Regions from separate parts of the Paraburkholderia sp. HC6.4b genome, predicted to be linked through region 1. Evidence: predicted binding sites of a transcription regulator. Region 1 holds the regulator's gene; each other region holds the start of a gene.
The links. Region 1 encodes FNR, which switches genes on or off when oxygen is low (the NO sensors DNR and NnrR bind a similar motif). Its sites were predicted from a motif close to TTGATNNNNATCAA; they were not measured.
Positions count from the first base shown of each region.

Region 2: the regulator FNR is predicted to act here: its motif matches at 5,443-5,456, upstream of HDG34_RS35130 (potassium channel family protein).
Region 3: the regulator FNR is predicted to act here: its motif matches at 2,424-2,437, upstream of nifA (nif-specific transcriptional activator NifA).

Region 1 covers NZ_JACHDC010000031.1:29,255-35,999, reverse strand. The annotation lists gene HDG34_RS35580 (universal stress protein) at 171-1,010, shown strand; gene HDG34_RS35575 (universal stress protein) at 1,034-1,537, shown strand; gene HDG34_RS35570 (universal stress protein) at 1,606-2,067, opposite strand; gene HDG34_RS35565 (response regulator) at 2,388-2,795, shown strand; gene fnr (fumarate/nitrate reduction transcriptional regulator Fnr) at 2,812-3,594, shown strand; gene HDG34_RS35555 (PAS domain S-box protein) at 3,717-4,817, shown strand; gene HDG34_RS35550 (universal stress protein) at 4,851-5,321, opposite strand; gene HDG34_RS35545 (universal stress protein) at 5,372-6,373, opposite strand; gene HDG34_RS35540 (zinc-dependent alcohol dehydrogenase family protein) at 6,532-6,745, opposite strand, start outside.
Region 2 covers NZ_JACHDC010000030.1:38,749-45,493, forward strand. The annotation lists gene HDG34_RS35100 (MFS transporter) at 1-442, opposite strand, end outside; gene HDG34_RS35105 (YbfB/YjiJ family MFS transporter) at 439-1,647, opposite strand; gene HDG34_RS35110 (LysR family transcriptional regulator) at 1,768-2,700, opposite strand; gene HDG34_RS35115 (cytochrome b) at 2,923-3,636, shown strand; partial or broken gene HDG34_RS35120 (Hsp20/alpha crystallin family protein) at 3,816-3,979, opposite strand; gene HDG34_RS35125 (DUF1488 domain-containing protein) at 4,028-4,303, opposite strand; gene HDG34_RS35130 (potassium channel family protein) at 4,476-5,330, opposite strand; gene chrA (chromate efflux transporter) at 5,487-6,728, opposite strand.
Region 3 covers NZ_JACHDC010000017.1:159,466-166,210, reverse strand. The annotation lists gene HDG34_RS25165 (NodA family N-acyltransferase) at 1-522, opposite strand, end outside; gene HDG34_RS25160 (hypothetical protein) at 570-1,337, opposite strand; gene HDG34_RS25155 (hypothetical protein) at 1,334-1,576, opposite strand; partial or broken gene HDG34_RS25150 (reverse transcriptase domain-containing protein) at 1,808-2,122, shown strand; gene nifA (nif-specific transcriptional activator NifA) at 2,588-4,426, shown strand; partial or broken gene HDG34_RS25140 (Tn3 family transposase) at 4,465-6,745, opposite strand, start outside.

The DNA of each region.
Region 1 (6,745 bases):
CAGGCGCGCTTGCAAACCGTCGAGCGCGCCTACCACTGTATTGAGCGCGCGGCGGCCCGCGCTTGATCTGCATCAACAGCCGCGGCCGCCGGGCTCATAGACTCCATTTGACGACGGGCTCGAGCCTGCTTGTGCCCGTTTCCCCACGTTTCTGTCACGGAGCTTTGGCGATGAGCTACAAAAGCATTCTCGTTCACCTCGATACGAGCGTTCGTGCACATCCGCGCCTCGAAATCGCATTGCAGCTCGCACACCGCTTTCATGCGACGCTGACCGGCCTGTTTTCGACGTACGTGCCACCGCGGCACGCGTTCTTCGTGATGGCCGGCACCGCCGACTACTACGCGGAGCACGAGCGTCTGCGGCACGAGCGCGCCAGCGCGCTCGAGCGGCTGTTTCGTGCCGAACTCGCGCGCGCGAACGTCGACGGTCATTGGATCGCCGCGAACGGCTACGCGAACGACGTCGTGCCGCCCTATGCGCGTCTCGCCGATCTGATCGTGCTCGGGCAGACCGATCCGACCGATCCCGAGGCGTTCGTCGCCGAACAGTTCGTCGAGCACGTCGTGCTGTCGGCCGGGCGGCCGGTGCTGCTGGTGCCGTCGGGCGGCACCTTCGCGGCGCCCGGCCGCCACGTGCTGATCGCGTGGGACGGCAGCCGCGAAGCCACCCGCGCGATCCACGACGCGCTGCCGTTCCTCGCGCACGCGTCCACAGTGACGCTGCTGACGGTTCATTCGTCGGGCGATCGTCCGCCGCGCGACACGGTTCCGGGCGACGACATCGCACTCACCGTCGCGCGTCACGGCGTCAAGATCGACGTGCGCGAACTGAGCGTCGCGGACGGCACGCCGGTCGGCGACGCGCTGCTGTCGCAGGCGGCCGACCTCGGCTGCGACATGATCGTGATGGGCGCTTACGCGCATTCGCGTCTGCACGAAGTCGTACTGGGCGGCGCGACGCGCACGATGCTCGAGTCGATGACCGTGCCGGTGCTGTTGTCGCACTGAAGTGCGCGCTTAAGGAGTCCGCCATGTTTCACCGCCTACTCGTCGCGCTCGATGGCAGCGACACCGCCTCCCGTGCGTTCGACGCCGCGCTGACCCTTGCCGCCGAATCAGGCGCCGAGCTGCAGCCGCTGTACGTGATCGACGTGCCCGTCATCGCCTACGACGCGCCCGGCTTCGACCCTTGCGTGATCCAGGACGCCTTCATCGAGGAAGGCAAGCGGATCGCGGCCGATGCCCAGAGCCGGATGACCGCGCGCGGGATCAAGGGCACGGCCCGCACCGTCGAAGCCGCGATCACCGGCGAAGACGTCGCGCATCGCATCGTCGAGGCGGCGCTCGAATGGCACGCCGACGCGATCGTGATGGGCACGCACGGCCGCCGTGGTGTTCAACGACTGATGCTCGGCAGCGTCGCCGAGCGCGTGCTGCGCAGCGCCAGCTGCCCCGTGCTGATGGTTCCCGCGCACGCGAACGGCGCGACGCGCGATCAGTCAGTCCCGGCCTGCGCCGAAAACGAACTCACCTGAGCCGCGAAAACCGGCCTGCTGCGCGGCCGCTCCGACGCGATCGCGCCACGGCTGCGCGACGCGACGCTTCAGGGCCGCGCGTGCCCGTGTTCGTCATGCCGCACGATCAGCACCGGCTTGTCGGTCGCACGCACGAGCGACTCGGCGACGCTGCCGAGCAGAAAGCGCTGCACGCCGTGGCGGCCGTGCGTTCCCATCACGATCAGATCGGCTTCGATTTCGTCGGCGACGCGCGCGAGCACCGCGGACACGCTTTCGGCGTACGCGTCGATCACCCGCACGCCGCCGGGCACCTGCGCCTCGCGCATCAGCTCGCGCGGCGCATCGAGCGCGCGGCTGGCGAATTCTTGCGCCGCGGCCGCCGGTTCCGGCTCGAAAGCCACATCGGCATTGTCCGACCACTTGCCGTGCCCTACCACGCAGCAGGCTTCGAGTGTGGCGCCCGTCAGCTTCGCGAGCTTCAGCGCCTCGGCAAAGGCGCGCTGCGCGCTGGGACTGTCGTCGAGCGCAACCAGAATTCGTGCATACATGTTGGACTCCCTGTGAAAGCGCTGGCATGAACCGAAGCGGTGCCGTCGCGTGTCCGCGCCGACAGTGTGAAGCGCGCGCCGCCGCGCGGCTTGACGCAGGTCAATGGGTCTTTATCGGCTTGTTCCGTGATTACTTGATCAACTGCATGCCTGCGACCTTCGAAGCCGTCACGTCGAAAGTAGCCGTGTACTCGCACTCGGCTACATACCCCATCGCCAGCCATGCACTAGGAATATTCCTACAACACTACCCGAACTCCTAGCGCCGCTTAAATCCCCGCCGATATATTTCTGAGATGAGGTCGCCAATACTGGTCAGTATGGACACCGCTCCGCCAGCCACCTTATCGAGAGTCTTCCTCGTCGACGATGCGACCGAGGTCCGACGCCGGCTTGCTTGCCTGATCGCGCTGATTCCCGGCATCGAAATCGTCGGCGAGTCCGCCGGCGTCGAGCACACGTTCGACGACATCGTCGCGAGTCGCGCCGATGTCGCGGTGCTGGACCCGTGCTTCTCGGGCAAGACCAATCTGCTGCTGCTCGCGGCGCTGTCGCGGGTGCGGCCGTCCATCGTCAGCATCGTGTTGACCAATCATTGCACGACGGCGTTTCGCCGAGCGTGCGAAGCGGCGGGCGCCGACTTCTGCTTCGACAAGACCTCGGAGTTCGAACTCGCCTGCCGTGCCATCGAAGCGATTGCCTATGCGCGTCGTGCGCATCCGGTCTGACCGCCAGGAGCCGAGCATGCAAGTTGCCACAGTCTGTGAACCCCGCCACGACGCGCCCCGCACTTCGCACGTCGTACCGATCCACGTCGTGCCACGCACCGCGGCCACACGCTACGCCGTGCCGCGCTGCTCCACCTGCGCGATGCGCGCGATCTGCATGCCGCCCGAGCTGACATCCGACGAACTGAGCCGACTCGACACGTTGATCGGCTCGACGCGCTCGATCAAACGCGGTGATACGCTGTATCGCGCGGGCGATGCGTTTCAAAGCCTCTACGCGATCCGCGCCGGATCGTTCAAGACCGTGGTCATGCATCGCGACGGCCGCGAGCACGTGACCGGCTTCCAGATCGCCGGCGACTCGCTCGGCCTCGACGGCATCGGCGAGGGCAAGCAGAATTGCGATGCGATCGCGCTCGAAGACAGCGTCGTGTGCATCATTCCGTTCGCGCAGCTCGAGGCGATCTGTCGCGAGATGAAGCCGATGCAGCATCACATCTACCAGATGATGAGCAGCGAGATCGTGCGCGAGTCGAGCCAGATGATGCTGCTCGGCACGATGACCGCCGAACAGCGCGTCGCGACGTTTCTGCTGAACCTGTCGAAGCGCTTCAAGGCGCGCGGCTTTTCCGCGGCGGAGTTTCATTTGCGCATGACCCGCGAGGAAATCGGCTGCTTTCTGGGCATGAAGCTCGAAACGGTGAGCCGGATGTTCTCGAAGTTCCAGCGCGAGCGCCTCGTCAAGGCGAACGGCAAAACGATCCGCATCGAAGACGCGGAAGGACTGGCTCGGGTTTGAACGCCGACGCGTCGCTCGCCTCACGTTCGTTCGCGGGACATGCGGGGTGGAACAAGCGCTCCCGAACTGATATAACTCGGTGCGTTGCGGTGCGCGACCTTGCGTGACCACCCGGAGGAGCGATGGATCTGTCGAGCGGCGAGTCTTCCTGCTTCACCGGTGCGGCGTCCGTGTCGGATGTGCCCGTCGAGGATCGCTATTTCATGTTGATCGATGCGGTTCAGGACTATGCGATCTTCATGCTCGACGTGTCCGGCCGCGTGACCAGCTGGAATCCCGGCGCACAGCGCATCAAGGGCTACACGCCCGAAGAAATCATCGGCCAGCATTTCTCGAAGTTCTATACCCCGGAAGACATCGCGGCCGGCAAGCCCGCCCGCGAACTGGAAATCGCCGCAGCCGTAGGCCGCACCGAGGACGAAGGCTGGCGCGTACGTCGCGACGGCTCGCGTTTCTGGGCCAACGTGGTCGTTTCCGCCGTGCACGACGCGTCGGGCGCGCTGCTCGGCTTCGCCAAGATCACGCGCGACCTGACCGAACGTATGCGCCTCGCGGAACTCGAACGCGCGAATCAGGTATCCACGCACGTGCAGATCGCCCGCGAAAACGAGCAAAAACGTATGGCGCGCGAACTGCACGACGATCTCGGCCAACGGCTGACCGCGCTGAAAATGAGCGTCGCGCTGCTCGAAGCGAAGCTGAAAAGCCAGGCCGACACCGAGCCGCTGGCCGCGCAGACGCATGAACTGCAAAAGCAGATCGACTGGATGGCCGCTTCGCTGCGGCGTATCGCCGCCGATCTGCGGCCCCCGCTGCTCGACGACCTCGGGCTCGCCGCCGCGCTCGACTGGCTGGCCGAAGACTTCACGAAACGCTACGACGTGCGCTCGAGCGTGCATCTCGAACCGGCCGAGCCGGTGTGCGGCGAATTCGCGGCGACGGCGCTGTTTCGCATCGTTCAGGAGGCGTTGACGAACGTCGCGCGGCACGCCAAGGCCAGCTGCGTACGCATCGACATGACCTGCGCGGGCCCCATCGTATCGCTCGATATCGAGGATGACGGCGTGGGTGTCGCGCTGGATCGGTCGCAGGGAACAGATTCATTCGGTTTGCTCGGCATTCGCGAACGCGTGCGGCAGTTGCGCGGCAACGTGTCGTTCACCAGCTCGCCGGGCCATGGCTTCGGGATCTCGATCCAGATACCGGCCGACGCGCTCGCGTAATGTTCACGCGCTGCCGCGCCCCGCTGTCGCGGGTTACTCTGCGGGCGCATCCTCGGTGCTTGGCTCGCGCATGAGCAGCACCGGACAGGTCGAGAAACGCAGCACCCGCTCCGCCACGCTGCCGATCACGAGGCGCCGCACGCCGCGTCGCCCATGCGTGCCTAGCACAAGCAGATCGGCGTGGATCTGCTCGCCGTGGCGCAGCACGATCGCGGCGACGTCGTCGGACAGGCTCTCCGACTCGATCATTTCAGGGCGGCAAGGCACATCGGCGGCGGCGCAGGCCTGTTCGGCCTCCTCCAGCACCAATTGGCCGTCCTGGCGCAAGGCTTCGACGAGCGTGAGCGGGTCGTAATAGCCGGCATAGGAAAAGAGCGGCGTCTTGTCGACCACATAAACCGGATGCACGACGCCCTTCGTCAACGCGGCGAGATTCACCGCTTCTTTCAGCGCGCGTTTCGAGAAAGCACTGCCGTCTAGCGCGACGAGGATATGTTGGTACATGCCGATTCTCCACTGAGGTTGGATTTGTCAACGCGCGTGGCGCGCTCCCGCTACAGATAAAAGGGCCCGCCCGGACTGCCCGGATACGGCTCCCGCCACTCGCCGTGCGGCACGTCGTCCGCCCGCAATGACGACGCGCCGCGCGGACACACGAGCACGGGACACGCCGCGTCGCGCAGCGTGCGCGACGTCACGTGCCCCGGCAACGGGTGCGGCGCGCCGCGCATGCCGTGCGAACCCATCACGATCAGGTCCGCGTGCCAGCGTTGCGCTTCGTCCAGAATCGCGCTCGACGCATCGCCGGAATCATCGTCGAACTCGAGCAACGCGGTTTCGGCCGCGCGCCGGCTTTGTTCGAGCATCGCCGCGCCGCGCCGCAAGACATCGATTCGATGCTGCGACACGACTTCGAACGGTAACCATTCGCACCACGCGAAGCGGTCGTCGGCCGCGTAGACGACCTTGATGCGTGCGTCGGGCGGCGCTACCGCGAGCGCGGTGCGCAGCGCGTCGAGCGCGGTGTCGCTGCCATCGATCGCGACCAGCACGCGGCTCACCGCCGAGGCATCGCTCGCGTCGGTCGACCTCGCCGGCATGTACAGCACCGGACGCCCGATCGACGCGACCAGTTCCTCGGGATCGATACGGCTGTCCCAGCGATGTTCACGCGGATGCGCGGCCACCGCGACCAGATCCGCGTCCCATTGCGTCGCCGTGTGGGCGAGCGCTTCGGCCGCGCCCTGATGCAGCGCGGTGAGATCGACGATCTCGGCGTCGGTCGCCGCGACGACGCCGTGCAACGCGATCACCGCGTCGCGCAGCGCGGCCTGCGCGCCGTGCAGCATCGCGCGATGCGCCTCGCACCAGTCCGGATAGCTGAGCATCAGCGTCGGATAAAGCGCGGCAGGATTGCAAACGATATCGACGAGACGAAAGCGCGCATCCGCCGCGACCAACTGCCGGGCGACGCGCGTGCCGAGCGGCAGTCCGCTGCCGCCCGCGGACGCGATCATCACGCGGTGGAAGGTGTTGCGCCCGGCAGCAGTGTTCATCGGCTCTCCTCGGATCGTCGCACCGCGAGGCGGCGCGTCAAGCGCGTCGCTTCACACCTCGGCCCGTGACGGGGACGCCAACGGTTCGCGCTTACATGATGAACGCCGACGCGGCGCGCGGCTTGATCTGTATCAAGCGCGAACGGCTCGCTAGCGGATCACGGGCGGACCGCGAGCACGGCCGCGCCGGTCAGGTTGCCGTTGCGCAGATCGTCGAGCGCGCGGTTCGCGTCGCACAACGCGTAAGTCGTCGTCTCGATCGCGAGCTGCATCTCGGCGGCGCTGCGCATGAACTGAAGCCCATCGTCGCGGGTCAGATTCGCGACCGACACCATCCGCCGCTCGCCCCACAGAAACGCGTACGGGAACGAC
Region 2 (6,745 bases), on a different contig from region 1:
CCGATGCATAGCCACCTACCAGACCTGCGATCAGACGCAGCGCGACCAGTTCGTAGACATTGTGCGCCACGCCGATCAACGACATCACCAGGGCCATACCGATCGCCGCGCGAACGAGCATGGGTTTGCGGCCGAAACGGTCGGCCAGACGCCCCCACAGTGGCGCGGTAAGAGCGGTGCCGAGGAAGGTCGCGCCGAAGGCGATGCCCGACCACTGGATCACCGCGGACGGCGAGCTGACGCCGAGTTGCCGCACGTAAAGCGGCAGGAACGGCAGCAGCATGCTGAGGCTCACGAGCGTCGTGAACGAGCCGATCACGCAGACGATCAGATTGCGCCGCCAGTACTGGAGGTTGCGCTCGGCGTAGCCGCGTGGCCGCGCGTCGTGCTGCAGGTGCGTCGGCACGAGCGCCGCCGGTGAAGAGGAAACCGTGGCATTCATTTCACGCTCCGTGCGGAAAACAGCTCGACGGCGAGTGCGAGCAGAAGCGCCACCGCGCCAATCGCGTAGAGCACCAGATAATTGCCGCCGCTTGAAGAGAACACGAACGAAAGACCGTAGGCCGCCAACGCCTGCATCACGGCAAAGCTCGTCGTTGCGCGGCTCCATGCGCCCTTGACGGCGGACGGATGGTGCGCGAGCAACTCGTTCACGCGGCCGAGCGCCAGCGGCACGATACCCGGCGTGAATGCGCCCACGACAAAGGCGGAGACCATCAGCCCCGCCGACCCGAACAAGCCCGCGGCGGGAATCGCGACCGCAACGGCCTGCACCAGATACGCGACGCGCAGCGCGCGGCCGAAACCCGCGCGATCGGCGAGATGCCCCGCCGCGAGCGGCCCGACGATCGCGCCCAAGCCGTACAGCACCCAGAACTCGGCGCCCGCATCGACGCCGCGGCCCAGCCCGCGCGCCACGAAATCGACGAGGAACAGCATGTGCGGCACGAGCCCCACGGCGTTCAGGCCATATTCGACATAGAGCGCGCGCAGGCCGGCGCGGGGATACGCAGGCGCTGTTTCGAAGCGCGAATCAGCACCGGCGTGCGCGGGCGCCGCGTGCTCGGGCCAGCCGTTCCACGCCACGGCGGTCAACACGAGCGAAACGGCCGCGAGCCCGAGCCACGTCCACGTGAGCCCCTGACGCAACAGAATCGGCACGATCGTGCCCGAGGCCGCGATGCCGAGCCCGATCCCCGTGAAGATGCCACCGCTCGCGAAGCCCCGGCGCGCCGCCGGCACGTGCGCGAGGATCGTGGGTGCGGCGAGCACCATCAACGCGCCGCCCGAGAGCCCCGAGGCCAGGCGCCAGATGAAAAACCACAGGAACGACACGGGCACCGCGCAGGCCACGAAGGCGATGGTCGCGAGCAGCATCATCGCGCGCAGCACGGTGGCGGGTTTCGCCACGCGTACCATCGCGCCCGCCAGCAGTGCGCCGGCCAGATAGCCGCCGAGGTTCGCCGCGCCGAGATAGGCCGCGCTCGAGGCGGGAAACCAGTGCGCGCCGATGATAGCCGGCAAAAGCGGCGTATAGGCAAAGCGCGCGAGACCGATGCCGATCAGGCTCGCGCTGGCCCCGGCGAGCGTGCCCCGCCAGACGTTGTAGCCGGCCGGAGCGGCCGGATTCGAGATGGCTTGCTGCATGACGACTCCCATGGACCGGTGCTGTTAAGCACCCGATGAATATGGGAGCCAGTCTAGAACGACTCGCATCTCGGGAGAATCACCGCACTGCGTAAGTCATTCTTCCGCGCGGCGATCGAATCAGCGTCGATCGGCGTCGGTGATTTGCTGAGCCCGCTCGAAATACTCGCGCAGCAGCGGCGTGGCGAAATCGACGAAACCGCGCACCTTCGGCACCGCAAGGCGCCCGTGCGGCGTCACCAGGTTGACGGGCAACGGCGCATGCTCGCTGTCGCGCAGCACGATTTTCAGCGCGCCGGCCTTGACCTGCTCGGCCACGTGATAGGAGAAAAGCCGCGTGACGCCATGCCCGGCCACGGCCGAAGACAGCGCAGCGCGAATCGTGTTGACGATGAAGCGCGGCGTGAACCGCACGACCTGCGGCAGCGCCGTTTGACGGGCCGCCGGAAAGCTCCACGAATCGAGCCCGAAATGCGTCATCGAGATGATCGGGTGGCTGGCGAGATCGGCGGGCACATCGATGGCCGGATGCGTGGCGAGATAGTCGGGCGAAGCGACCACCACCCGCCTCACCTCGCCCACCGGAATGGCCACGAGCGTGGAGTCCTGCAGATGCGCGATGCGCAGCGCCACGTCGATGCCCTCGTCGACGAGGCTCACGGGCCGGTCGAGCAGGTGCAGGCGGATCGACGCCTGGGGATGGCGATCGAGAAACGAATCGACAATCGGGCGCAGCACCTCCTCGCCCACCGCCACCGCCGCCGTCACGCCTAGCAGTCCGCGCGGCGCGGAGCGCTCGTCGGCTGCGAGCAGGTCCGCCTCCTCCAGATCCCCGAGGATGCGCCGGCACGCCAGCGCATAGCGCTCGCCCGCCTCGCTGAGCCGGATCGTGCGCGTGGTGCGGTGTAGCAGCGGCGTGCCCGTGTGCGTCTCCAGAAACGCGATGGCCCGGCTCACAGCCGCGGGCGAGCGGCCCAGCCGACGGCCTGCGCCCGCCAGACTGCCCTCGTCGAGCGTGGCGACGAATACCTTCATGGCGTCGATACGGTCCATTGCGTGTTTGAGCTTGAGATTGGGCCTAGGTGGCGCCGCAGTCTTTTAGGGCGGTGAGTTCCGGCACGATCTTAGCGGAATACGAGAAGCGACAGCGTGGCATGCACGGCTGCACAATCGTAAGACTGAATGTGGCGCTAGTGCGGCGCTTGGCATACCCTGAAGAAGTTGTTTAGCAGATCCTGGTATGCTCCGCTGCCGCTAGCGGGCTGGGTACGTCAAATGTCGCGAGCACCGCGAGCTTGCTGCGCCCGTGGTGATGGCACTCCGCGTGCAAGCTCAGCCAGCGTTTTTTGTGGCGTCTCAGCCTCAACGTTTCCATCCTGTTCGCTCGACCCGATGACCAACCTCAAACATTCATCCGCGACCGCGACGGCGACGCGAATCGCAGCCGGCGATGACCACACGCAATACGACTCTTTCTCGATCCTGTTGCATTGGATCACGGTGATTCTGGTGTTGGCCCAATTTGGACTCGCCCAAACCTGGGGGTTTGCGCCTAAACCCACGCGTCACCTGATGATCGTTTCCCACATGTCGTTTGGAATATTGCTTTCGGCCGTGTTGATCGTGCGCATTGGGTGGCGTCTGATGCTTGGACATCAAACTCCCGTGTCTGCCGCGGGATGGGTCGAGCGGGCCGCGAAAGGCGTCCACTATGTTCTGTACGCGCTGCTGGTCGGCGAAGCGGTACTGGGTTTCGTACTGCGATGGTCCGGCAACGAATCGATGAGCTTTTTCGGGCTGCTGATGCCATCTCCTTTCGCGCCCACCAGTAAGGCGACGCATCACGCCATTGGTGAGGCTCATGATTTCGTCGGCTGGGCCATCATCGTCATCGCGGCGGGACATGCCGCCGCCGCGCTGTTTCATCACTATGTGCTGCGCGACGACGTGCTCAAGCGCATGCTGCCGCGCAAAGCGGGCGACGCGTAAGCCGCTCACTTGCCCGCCCGGCGCTCGACCGATAACGAAACAATCGGCTTGCTCGCGCTGAAGCACACCCATTCGGGTGCGAAGGTGCGCGAGCGCTTTCCTGCAGACTGGCGCGCGCTTCAGCCGGACCTTTGCCGCAACAAAAAGGCGCGCCCGTGACAGCGCGCCATCCTCGCGTGTCAGTCGATGGTCAGCCGCTTGCGATCGCCCGACGCCTTTTTCGGCAAGCTGAGCGACAGCACGCCATCCCTGTACTCGGCTTCGCGTTCGCCTCCTCGACCTCGCCGCCGAGCGCGAACGAGCGGCTGAAGGTGCCGGCGTAGCGCTCGCGGCGGATCACCCGCCGCGACGACGCGTCGTTGATCCACGTCAAGCGTGCCCGCCCGACCCGTCACGCGCAAAACCTGAAAAACCCGCTATGCAGCAGCACGGGCCTGGCGCCGAGCTCGTCGAGCAGACGCCGGGCGGCCTGTTCGATCTGGGAACGGTGCGCGAGGAACGCCTGGAGCAGATCGTCTTCCCGCAGCGAGCGCGCGCCGAAATGGTCTTCGAGCGCCTCGGCCGTGATCGCGCACTGCACGGGCCGATCGCCGACGAGCGCCGCAAACGCCAGCACCAGATCGCGGGCGCAGTATTCGGGCATGCAGGACGGAAAGGAAATGTGCATGGTGACGCCCCCCACGGGCATGAAGTGCCGCATCGGCGGATGCGAGGTAGCGGACCCGCCGCGACGTCTCCAGCTTAATCACGCAATCCACGGCGGATTTGACGTACGTCAAGGCGGAGTCACGCACGGTCCGCGGTGGCCCCGTTTGCCGCGGCGCTGTCAGCGCGAATGGTCATTCGCCCGTGCGCGTCACGGAACCCGCAGCGGCGTCGCTGCGTCGCGCGGCGGCGTCGATCGTCTGCCGCAACGCCTTCAGTTCAGCGTGCAGGCGCACGATTTCATCGTTCAGATGCTTGATATCCCGATGCATCTCGCGTCGCAACGCCCTCTCTTCCTTGCCGATGAATGCCGCGGCGATGCTCGCGAAGACCAGCGACAACATGCCGTAGCCGAGCAGCACGACAAATGCCGCGAACACACGCGATGCGGGCGTCGTCGGCGCGATGTCGCCATAGCCCACCGTCGCGCTGCTTTCGAACGCAAGCCACAGCCCTTCGGAGTACGAGTGCACGTGTGGTTCGAGCCAGTAAAATCCGCCGCCGGCCATCGCGAGCACGAGCGCGCCGGCGAGCAGCAGCCACATCAACCGGTTCGGCGTGACGAATTCGCGCAGCGACAGCACGATGCGCAACGCGACGACACCCATGAACGACAGCCGCAGCAGCCATTCGACGGGCTGCCACGGCGGCGTTCCGAAACCGGTGCTGAGCGCCGCGCCCAACGCGATGAGCAGGTCGAGCCAGTTGTTCGCGAGCAGCGTCTTCGGTCGTCTGCTCAGATGGGCCAGCCAGGTGAACGACAACGCGAAGCCGGCGAACATGCCGACGTATAGTGTCCGCGACAGGCTCAGCGCCAGCGGGGTGCGCACCGTCAGTTCGACGTAGAACGCGGGGATCGCGCAAAAGCTCAGCGCGCACAACCCCCAGCGCAGTTGGCGCCATGCCCGCACAGCGCGCGGACCGTCGTGTGCGCTTGCACCGCCCAATCCGTAGCCGCCGAGGCCGTGGTCGATCATGTGGTCCGTCATCGCGCGAATGGCTTCCGGCCTGTCGGGTTTCGCGCGATATCGTCGTGGTGCCGCAAACGCACCGAGGCCGCGCGATCATCGTTGCAGGCTAACCGACCCGCGGCTGTCAGCCTTGATGCAGATCAGTGCTGGTGCAAGGCGTGCGCGATCAGCCTGTCAGAGCGGGTGCAGCACCGTTTGCGCGACGCCGGCCGCCACACACAGCACGACGACCGCAAGCGGGGGCACCTTCCAGCGCAGCAACAGCAAAAAGCCGATGCACGCCACGGCGAAATCCGTCGCCGACAGGACCGCGCTCGTCCACACCGGCGAATAAAGCGCGGCGGCCAAAAGGCCGACCACCGCGGCATTGACGCCGGCAAGCGCCGCCGCCATCGCCGCACGCGCGCGCAGCGCCTGCCACCACGGCAATGCGGCGAGAACGAGCAGCAGACCCGGCAGAAAGATGCCCACTGTCGCCAGCAGTGCGCCGCTCCAGTGTCTGGGTGGCAGCGCCATCATCCAGCCGAGAAACGCCGCGAACGTGAACAGCGGTCCGGGTACGGCCTGGGCCGCGCCATAGCCGGCCAGGAAGTCGTTGGGCGCGACCCATCCGGTCGCGACGGTTGCCCGCTGCAACAACGGCAGCACCACGTGGCCGCCTCCGAACACGAGCGCGCCGGAGCGATAGAACGCATCGAATACGCGGATGCCTTGCGAGGTCCCGCTTGCCGCCCATAGCGGCAACGCGAACAGCAATGCGCAAAAGACCACTAGCGCGACGATGCCTGCCGTGCGCGACACCTGAAAATCGCCGGCCCGCAGAGGAATGGCGCGTGGCGCCTGCACCGCCGTGGTCCGGCACAGCGCGACACCGAGCACGGCGCCGGCGCCGATCACGATCAGTTGGGCGTAGACGGTGCCAGGCACGCTGAGCAATCCGAGCGATGCGAGCGCGATCGCCGCGCGGCGGCGATCCGGACACAGACGCCGCGCCATGTCCCAGACAGCCTGCGCGACGACGGCCACCGCGACGAGCTTCAGGCCGTGAATCACGCCCGTGCCGAGCGCGCCGCCCAGGTCCGGCGCGATCGCGGCAAAGGCCAGCATCACGAGTACCGACGGCAGCGTGAAGCCGCACCAGGCCGCTAGCCCCCCACCCCACCCGGCCCGCAGCAGCCCGATCGAAAACCCCGCCTGGCTGCTCGCGGGTCCCGGCAGAAATTGGCACAGGCCGATCAGGTCGGTGAAGGCTTCATCGTCGAGCCAGCGGCGCCGCTCGACGAACTCGCGCCGGAAGTAGCCGATGTGAGCGATCGGACCGCCGAAACTGGTCAGCCCGAGTTTCAGAAAGACGACGAAAACCTCGATCACGCGCGTGAGCCGTGAGCGGCGCGGCGACGACAAATCAGTTTCCATGGATGTGCGGGTTCGAG
Region 3 (6,745 bases), on a different contig from region 1:
TCCAATCGGTAAGACGACAATGAGTACGTCCTCGATGCGCGTGGGCGGCGTGTCGAGATGCACTTCTCGAAGGGTCGACCTCACGCGAACTCCAGACACAATAGTCGCCAGACCGGGTCGGCCGAGCAGCCTTGCAATGTGTTGCCGCAACGCGTGTCGAACCGTGCCGAAGCCGAATGGAACGCCAAGTTCCTGCAATACGGGATACATCACGCGCATTAATTGAGGGATTCCGAGTCCCTCAAGATCCGGACGTACCGCGTACAATCCTAGTTCGGCCACTAGTAGATCGACTGCGCCAACCTTGATGAAACGGCGCAGTGCGCCGATATGAGCCGCTACGCCGCGCGCGTCGTAGCCGATTGCACGGAACTCTGGCCGCGCACCAGCCCAACTGTGATTGCCTTCGAATGGTTTTGCATTAAACGCCCCGGTCGGTCCGTAGGTCTTTCGGAAGAACTCGGACAGTTCGATGTGGTCGGCGAGTCGCAACTCATTTTCCCAAACCAGCCTCCACCGCACCTGAGAGCGCACGGAGAGAGGTCCTCTATCTGTGGACACGGCCAAATTCACGACTGCCTCCTATGCGCCGTCCGGCCTTTGAGGGTGGACCTGACGGACGCGAAGGACTTGCTGAGAAAGCGGTTCGATTTCGAGAAATCATCTGCACTCTGGAACAGTTCTGGGATGAAGCCCGAAGAAAAGAGTATTTCCGTCAACGCTTCACGGACCGATCGAACCTCATCCACGATGGAGATTACATCGAGTGCGCGTGCCTTTCGCACCGGATCTACCAAAGACTTCCCCCGCATCTTCCGCACGATCTGACCGCGATTGACACGAGATCCATTTGGCAGGGTCGCTGAAGCAATTGGCACCTGCAAACGGCTGCTCCCGATTCGTCGCGAAGCCAAGGCGAAGTCGAGGGTTGCCTCAACTGTACGAAGGTAAGCGGCCGATATAGAAAGGGTTTGGAGAACTATGCGCAGTTTTGCCGGTAGTAAGCGCCTACGCGACCCGCCGGACGCTTGTCGCGTCGTGTCGGCGCGATCCAGCTTGCCCATGCCGCCGAAGACCGTGGCCGCATTGGACATGTGCCTCGGTTGATGCTCGGCGTACACCTGAGGATTTTTCTCGGCGTCAGGGCAAAGACCGACAACCATCTTGATATGCCCAAATTCTATTTCTCCGGCCCGACGTTTTGCCGCAGTATTCATGAGAGCGTCCACGAGAAATTGACTTGAAATTTGGTGCCGTGTCCGCCGAGAAAGTTCAGCGAGTTCGGGATCTGCGATTTCCTTCGTCCAGGTGATGAAGCGCCGCCAGTGGTGCTTCATGTGCCCACCGTTATGGCCGCCCATCGGGCCGGACACGCCGCTGTTGCGCCATGCGTGAGCCAGTCACAGATCGACTGCCCGCTCACGCCGAGTTGCTCGGCGGTGAGCTTGCGCTTGATCCTGTGTCCGAGCGGCGACAGGGCCGCCGCTCGCATGCGCGTGTCCCGATGCATGTGATTGATCGACAACTGCTGCAACGTCATTTCCTCGGCTTCGCTCAGTTCTACGACACACTTCATCCGCTACCCCGGCACGACGAAGGCGCCAGCAGGTTTGCGAAATTGAAATGGATTTACCAGGAACACTATCCTCCATGCCGTACATTTCGTAAAATCGATTGTTTTGATGGAACGCATCCACACTATGGATAAGTTGGGATCATGCGTTTCAAGGGCCTCGATCTAAATCTGCTCGTCGTGCTCGATGCTCTGATGACCGAGCGTAATCTCACCGCGGCGGCACGCAGCAAGGCCCAACTCAACGTCGTTCGCTACGCCGATGACTTTATTGTGACCGGTATGTCGAAAGAAGTGCTCGAATTCGAGGTGCTTCCGGCGCTCAGGCAGTTTATGGCCGCTCAAGGTCTGGAGCGCTCGGAAGAGAAGACCCGGATCACGAACATTGCAGACGGTTTCGATTTCCTTGGCCAGAACGTGCGCAAGTACGACGGCTACTGGCCCAGCGCCTGTGAAGATACTTGGGGTTGCCAAAACAATAGAGGTAGTGAGGATGGCTGGCACCTAGAGCCCGGAGGGCTTTTTTTTGCACCTGAAACGTTACGCTAACGCAGCCATGACTTACCAAACCAGATTAATCGGACCGATAGGCTCGGATGTGACGATCTGAAAACAGTTTCCATACGTCCTTGGCCAGTTCAAGACGGACATTTTGTCGCCCGACACGGAAGCGCTTCTTGTGCCAAATATCCCGCTGCACCGGGCGGGCACGCCCGAAGAGGTCGCAAAGATAGATCATCTTCGTCCTATGCTCGGATGCGGCGAGTTATCTCACGGGCACCGAGGCAGCAATCAATAATGGACGACACCTGTAATCGGCTGCACCTGGAGTAGACAAATCGCAGTTGATTTGAGCGACATCAATGGAACTCGAGTTCCTAACGGAATCCACGCAGCGAGATCGCAAAAGCAGAAAATAAGTACATCAAGGCACTACAGTTTCACCGTCCTTCCATGAAAAGGCATTATCTTTTGAAGACAGCCCATGAAATTGGGCGCTAGATCGAGGATGATATGCAACACAATGCCCGCAAATCCGAACAAGGTGACGGGGAGCACGGTCCCCACAACGGGGAAGTCGTCATGCTGCATATCGCTTCCGTACGCGAAAGGCCTAGCTCAAAGTCCGAGGCGGACCACGCGGTCCCTATTGTGCAGTGGCACGAGAGCGTGCTTACCGGCATCTTCGAAATATCGAAGGTACTGACCGCTCCCTACCGGCTCGAAGTCACGTTGGCCAACGTCATCGATCGCCTGCAATCGTTTGTTCAGATGCGGCTCGGTATCGTCTCTCTCTTCGACGATGATGGCGTACCGGACATTACCGTTGGCGCGGACTGGAGCGAAGGCAGCGATGAGCACTACCGGATGCGCCTGCCGCAGAAGGCAATTGACCAGATCATGGCGACGGACAGGCCGCTCGTCGCCGAGAACATAGCGGTGCATTCGGGCTTCAGTGCCGCCGACATGGGCGTGCTCGGTGCCTCCGACAACATGCGAGTGTCGTTCATTGGCGTCCCTATTCGCATCGACGCGAAAGTCGTAGGCACGCTGACCATCGACCGCATCCTGGACTATGGGTCGAACTTCCGGCTCGATTGCGACGTGCGGCTGCTTACCATGGTCGCCAACCTGGTAGGGCAGACGGTGAAGCTGCATCGCTTTTTCAGGAGCGACCGCGAGCGACTGATGGCGGGGAAGGACGGGCTGCAAAAGCCATTGTCCGAGCTCAAGCACCCTGCAGGTGAGCGTAAGAAGTTTCAGATCGACGGGATCATTGGCGACAGCCCGGCGCTGCGCGGGCTGCTCGCGAAGATCGCGGTGGTAGCCGAATCGAACAGCACGGTTCTGTTGCGCGGCGAATCCGGTACCGGGAAGGAGCTGGTCGCCAAGGCCGTTCACGAGTTGTCGCCGCGCGCCAAGCGGCCCTTCATCAAGCTCAATTGCGCGGCGCTCCATGAGACGGTGCTGGAATCCGAATTGTTCGGTCATGAGAAGGGTGCCTTTACCAGCGCCTTCAATTCGCGTAAGGGGCGCTTCGAGCTCGCCGACAAGGGGACGCTGTTTCTGGACGAGATCGGCGAGATCTCGGCCTCGTTCCAGGCAAAGCTGCTGCGCGTCCTGCAGGAGCAAGAATTCGAGCGCGTCGGCAGCAACCAGACCATCAAGGTCGATGTTCGCGTGATTGCCGCCACGAACAAAAACCTGGAAGAGGCGGTGGCAAGGAACGAGTTCCGCGCCGACCTTTATTATCGCCTCTGCGTGGTTCCCTTGCTGTTGCCGCCGTTGCGTGAAAGGCGCAGTGATATTCCGCTCCTCGCCGTGGAGTTTCTCGATAATTTCAACAGCGAGAACGGCCGTACGCTGAGCTTCGATGCGAGCGCGATTGAAGTATTGATGAACTGCGGTTTTCCCGGCAATGTCCGCGAGCTCGAGAATTGCGTGCAGCGGAGCGCGACCTTGGCGCCGGGACCAGCGATCGTGAGAAACGACTTTGCCTGCTGCCACGGCCAGTGCCTGTCCGCGATGCTGTGGAAGAGCCGATCGGACGAAATTGCGCTGCAGCCCGGGCGAATCGTACCAGTGCCCGTGAAGCCGGCTACGCCGCGGGCTGAGGCTGCTACGTCGGGCGCAGTTGCTGCGGTCCAGCCTGTCGGCAGCGAGCGGGCTCCGTTAGCGGCTGGCGGCGCAGTCCTCGGAAGTGATGCGAAGATGACCAACCGCGAGCGTCTCATCGCCGCCATGGAAAGGTCCGGCTGGGTGCAGGCAAAAGCGGCGCGGCTGCTTGGACTGACGCCGCGCCAGATTGGCTACGCGCTGAGGAAATACGGTGTCGAGATCAAGCGTCTCTGAAAGTAGGGGTGCCCTCGAGAAACGGATTTTTTCGTACGCTAAGACTTTGCCCTAGCCGATTTTGCGGTGCGCAGCGGCCTGAATCGCCCCTTGGCAACGCGTTTGTTGGCATGCCATACGTAGTCGCCGGTTAGGTTGATGTGATTCCAGCCGAGCGGCGCGACGTGGGGGATCAGACTCTCGTCGACCTCGCGCTGCTCCCGCAAGCCGGCGATTGAACGTTCCAGATACACCGTGTTCCACAGCGTGATCGCAGCCACCACCAGATTCAGGCCGCTGGCCCGGTAGCGCTGGTTCTCATACGAACGGTCCCGTATCTCACCCAGCCGGTAGAAGAATACGGCGCGGGCCAGTGAATTACGCGCTTCGCCCTTATTCAGCCCGGCGGACACGCGCCGGCGCAAAGCCGGGTCCTGCAGCCACTTCAAGGTGAACAGTGTGCGTTCGATGCGGCCGAGCTCGCGCAGGCCGACCGCAAGACCGTTCTGCCGCGGGTACGCGCTCAGCTTGCGCAGGATCAGCGAGGCCGTCACCGTACCTTGCCGGATCGACGCAGACAGGCGCACCACGTCGTCGAACTCCCGTTCGATCAATTTCCGGCTGATCGATCCTCCGATCAGCGACGACAGCGCCGGCCAGTCGCCCGGCTTGCCGGGCACATACAGATTCTTGTCGGCAAGATCGGCGATGCGCGGCGCGAACTCGAATCCGAGGAAGTGACACAGCGCGAACACGTGGTCGGTGAAGCCAACTGTGTCCGTGTAGTGTTCCTCGATGCGTAACTCGGACTCGTGATACAGCAAGCCATCAAGCACATGCGTGGCGTCCCGCACCGGCGAATTGATGACCTTGGTCTGAAACGGCGCGTACTGATCGGAGATGTGCGTATAGAACAGCACGCCGGGTTCATTGCCGTATTTCGCGTTGCGATATCCGCCGGCCTGGCCATGGCCGCCGGCACGGAAGCGCTGACCATCCGATGAAGAGGTGGTGCCCTCGCCCCAGTACGCGGCAAAGGGCAGGCCATGCTGAAAGTTGATCAGCTCCGCCAGTCCCTTCTGGTAGGTCTCGTCGCGGATATACCAGGCGACCAGCCACGACAGCTTGGCAGCGCTGGTGCCCGGACAGGCGTCCGCCATTTTCTCGAGCCCGAGGTTGAATGCGTCGGCGAGGATGGCAGTCAGCAACAGCGTCCGGTCAGGCGGCTCAGCTTCGCTTTTCAGGTGCGTGAAGTGCCGCGTAAAGTCGGTCCACTGATCGACCTCAAGCAGCAGATCCGTGATCTTCACGCGTGGCATCAGGTCATATAATCAGGTCATATACCTGCTGTGTGAGCACGTCGGCCTCTGCTGGTGTCGCGTCATCCAGCGGTGTGATTTTGAGCCCCTTGTCGTTCAGCTCGACGTCCGGCAACTCGCCCGCTGCCGCAAGCCGGGCTGTTTCGTCGAGGGCTTCGCGTAGACGCTCGAATCGCTCGTCGAGATAGCTCGTCGCCGACGTTTCAACAGCCAGCCCAAGTCGATTCTCGCGATGGTGTGTGTCAAATGTGGCGCGCGGCATCAGATACTCATCGAAGTCCTTGAACTGACGGCTGCCGATTACCGATACGTCACCCGAGCGTAGCGCGTTCTTCAATTCGCTCATGGCGGCCAGCTCGTAGAACTTCCGATCGATACCTCCTTCCTTGACGCGGCTTGACGAAGCCTTTCGGTGCGTCGGCTGGCACCTTGCGCGCATCGGCACGATTCATTGTGCGCAGCGTTCCGATCTCATCCATCAGATCCTGGCGGGCGGCCGCCGCCCGGAAATCGAAGGTGTCGATGAAAGTTCGGGGAATAGCGCTGCAACTGCGTGTAGTGGTCAACGAGCAGTGCCGTCGAATCGAATTCCGCGTCACGCGCGAGCTGTTCGGCTTCGTGCACGCTTGCGGTAAAAGTCTCCCACGGCACAATAGCCTCGATCGCCCGGAACGGATCGTCCCCGGTTTCTTTTGCGGCGATCAGTGCGCCGCCGACTTTCGCATAGAGACGCACCTTGTCATTGACGGCTTTACCCTCGGCAGCGAAGCGCTTTTCATACTTGTGCTTGGCCTTCGTGAAGAACGATCCGATCAGGCGATCATGCAGGTTGAGAATCTCATCGGTCAGCGTCGCGGCGGTGTCGAGCAGAATCGCGACCAGGGTAGCGTGGCGCCGATCAGTTTCATATTCCTCAATCTGGTAGACCGCAGTTTGTTCGCCTTCACGTGCCAGCCGCAGTAGCCGGTTCTGATGGATATCGCGGCCAATGTCCGGCGGCAGGCCCAGCGCCCGGATCTCT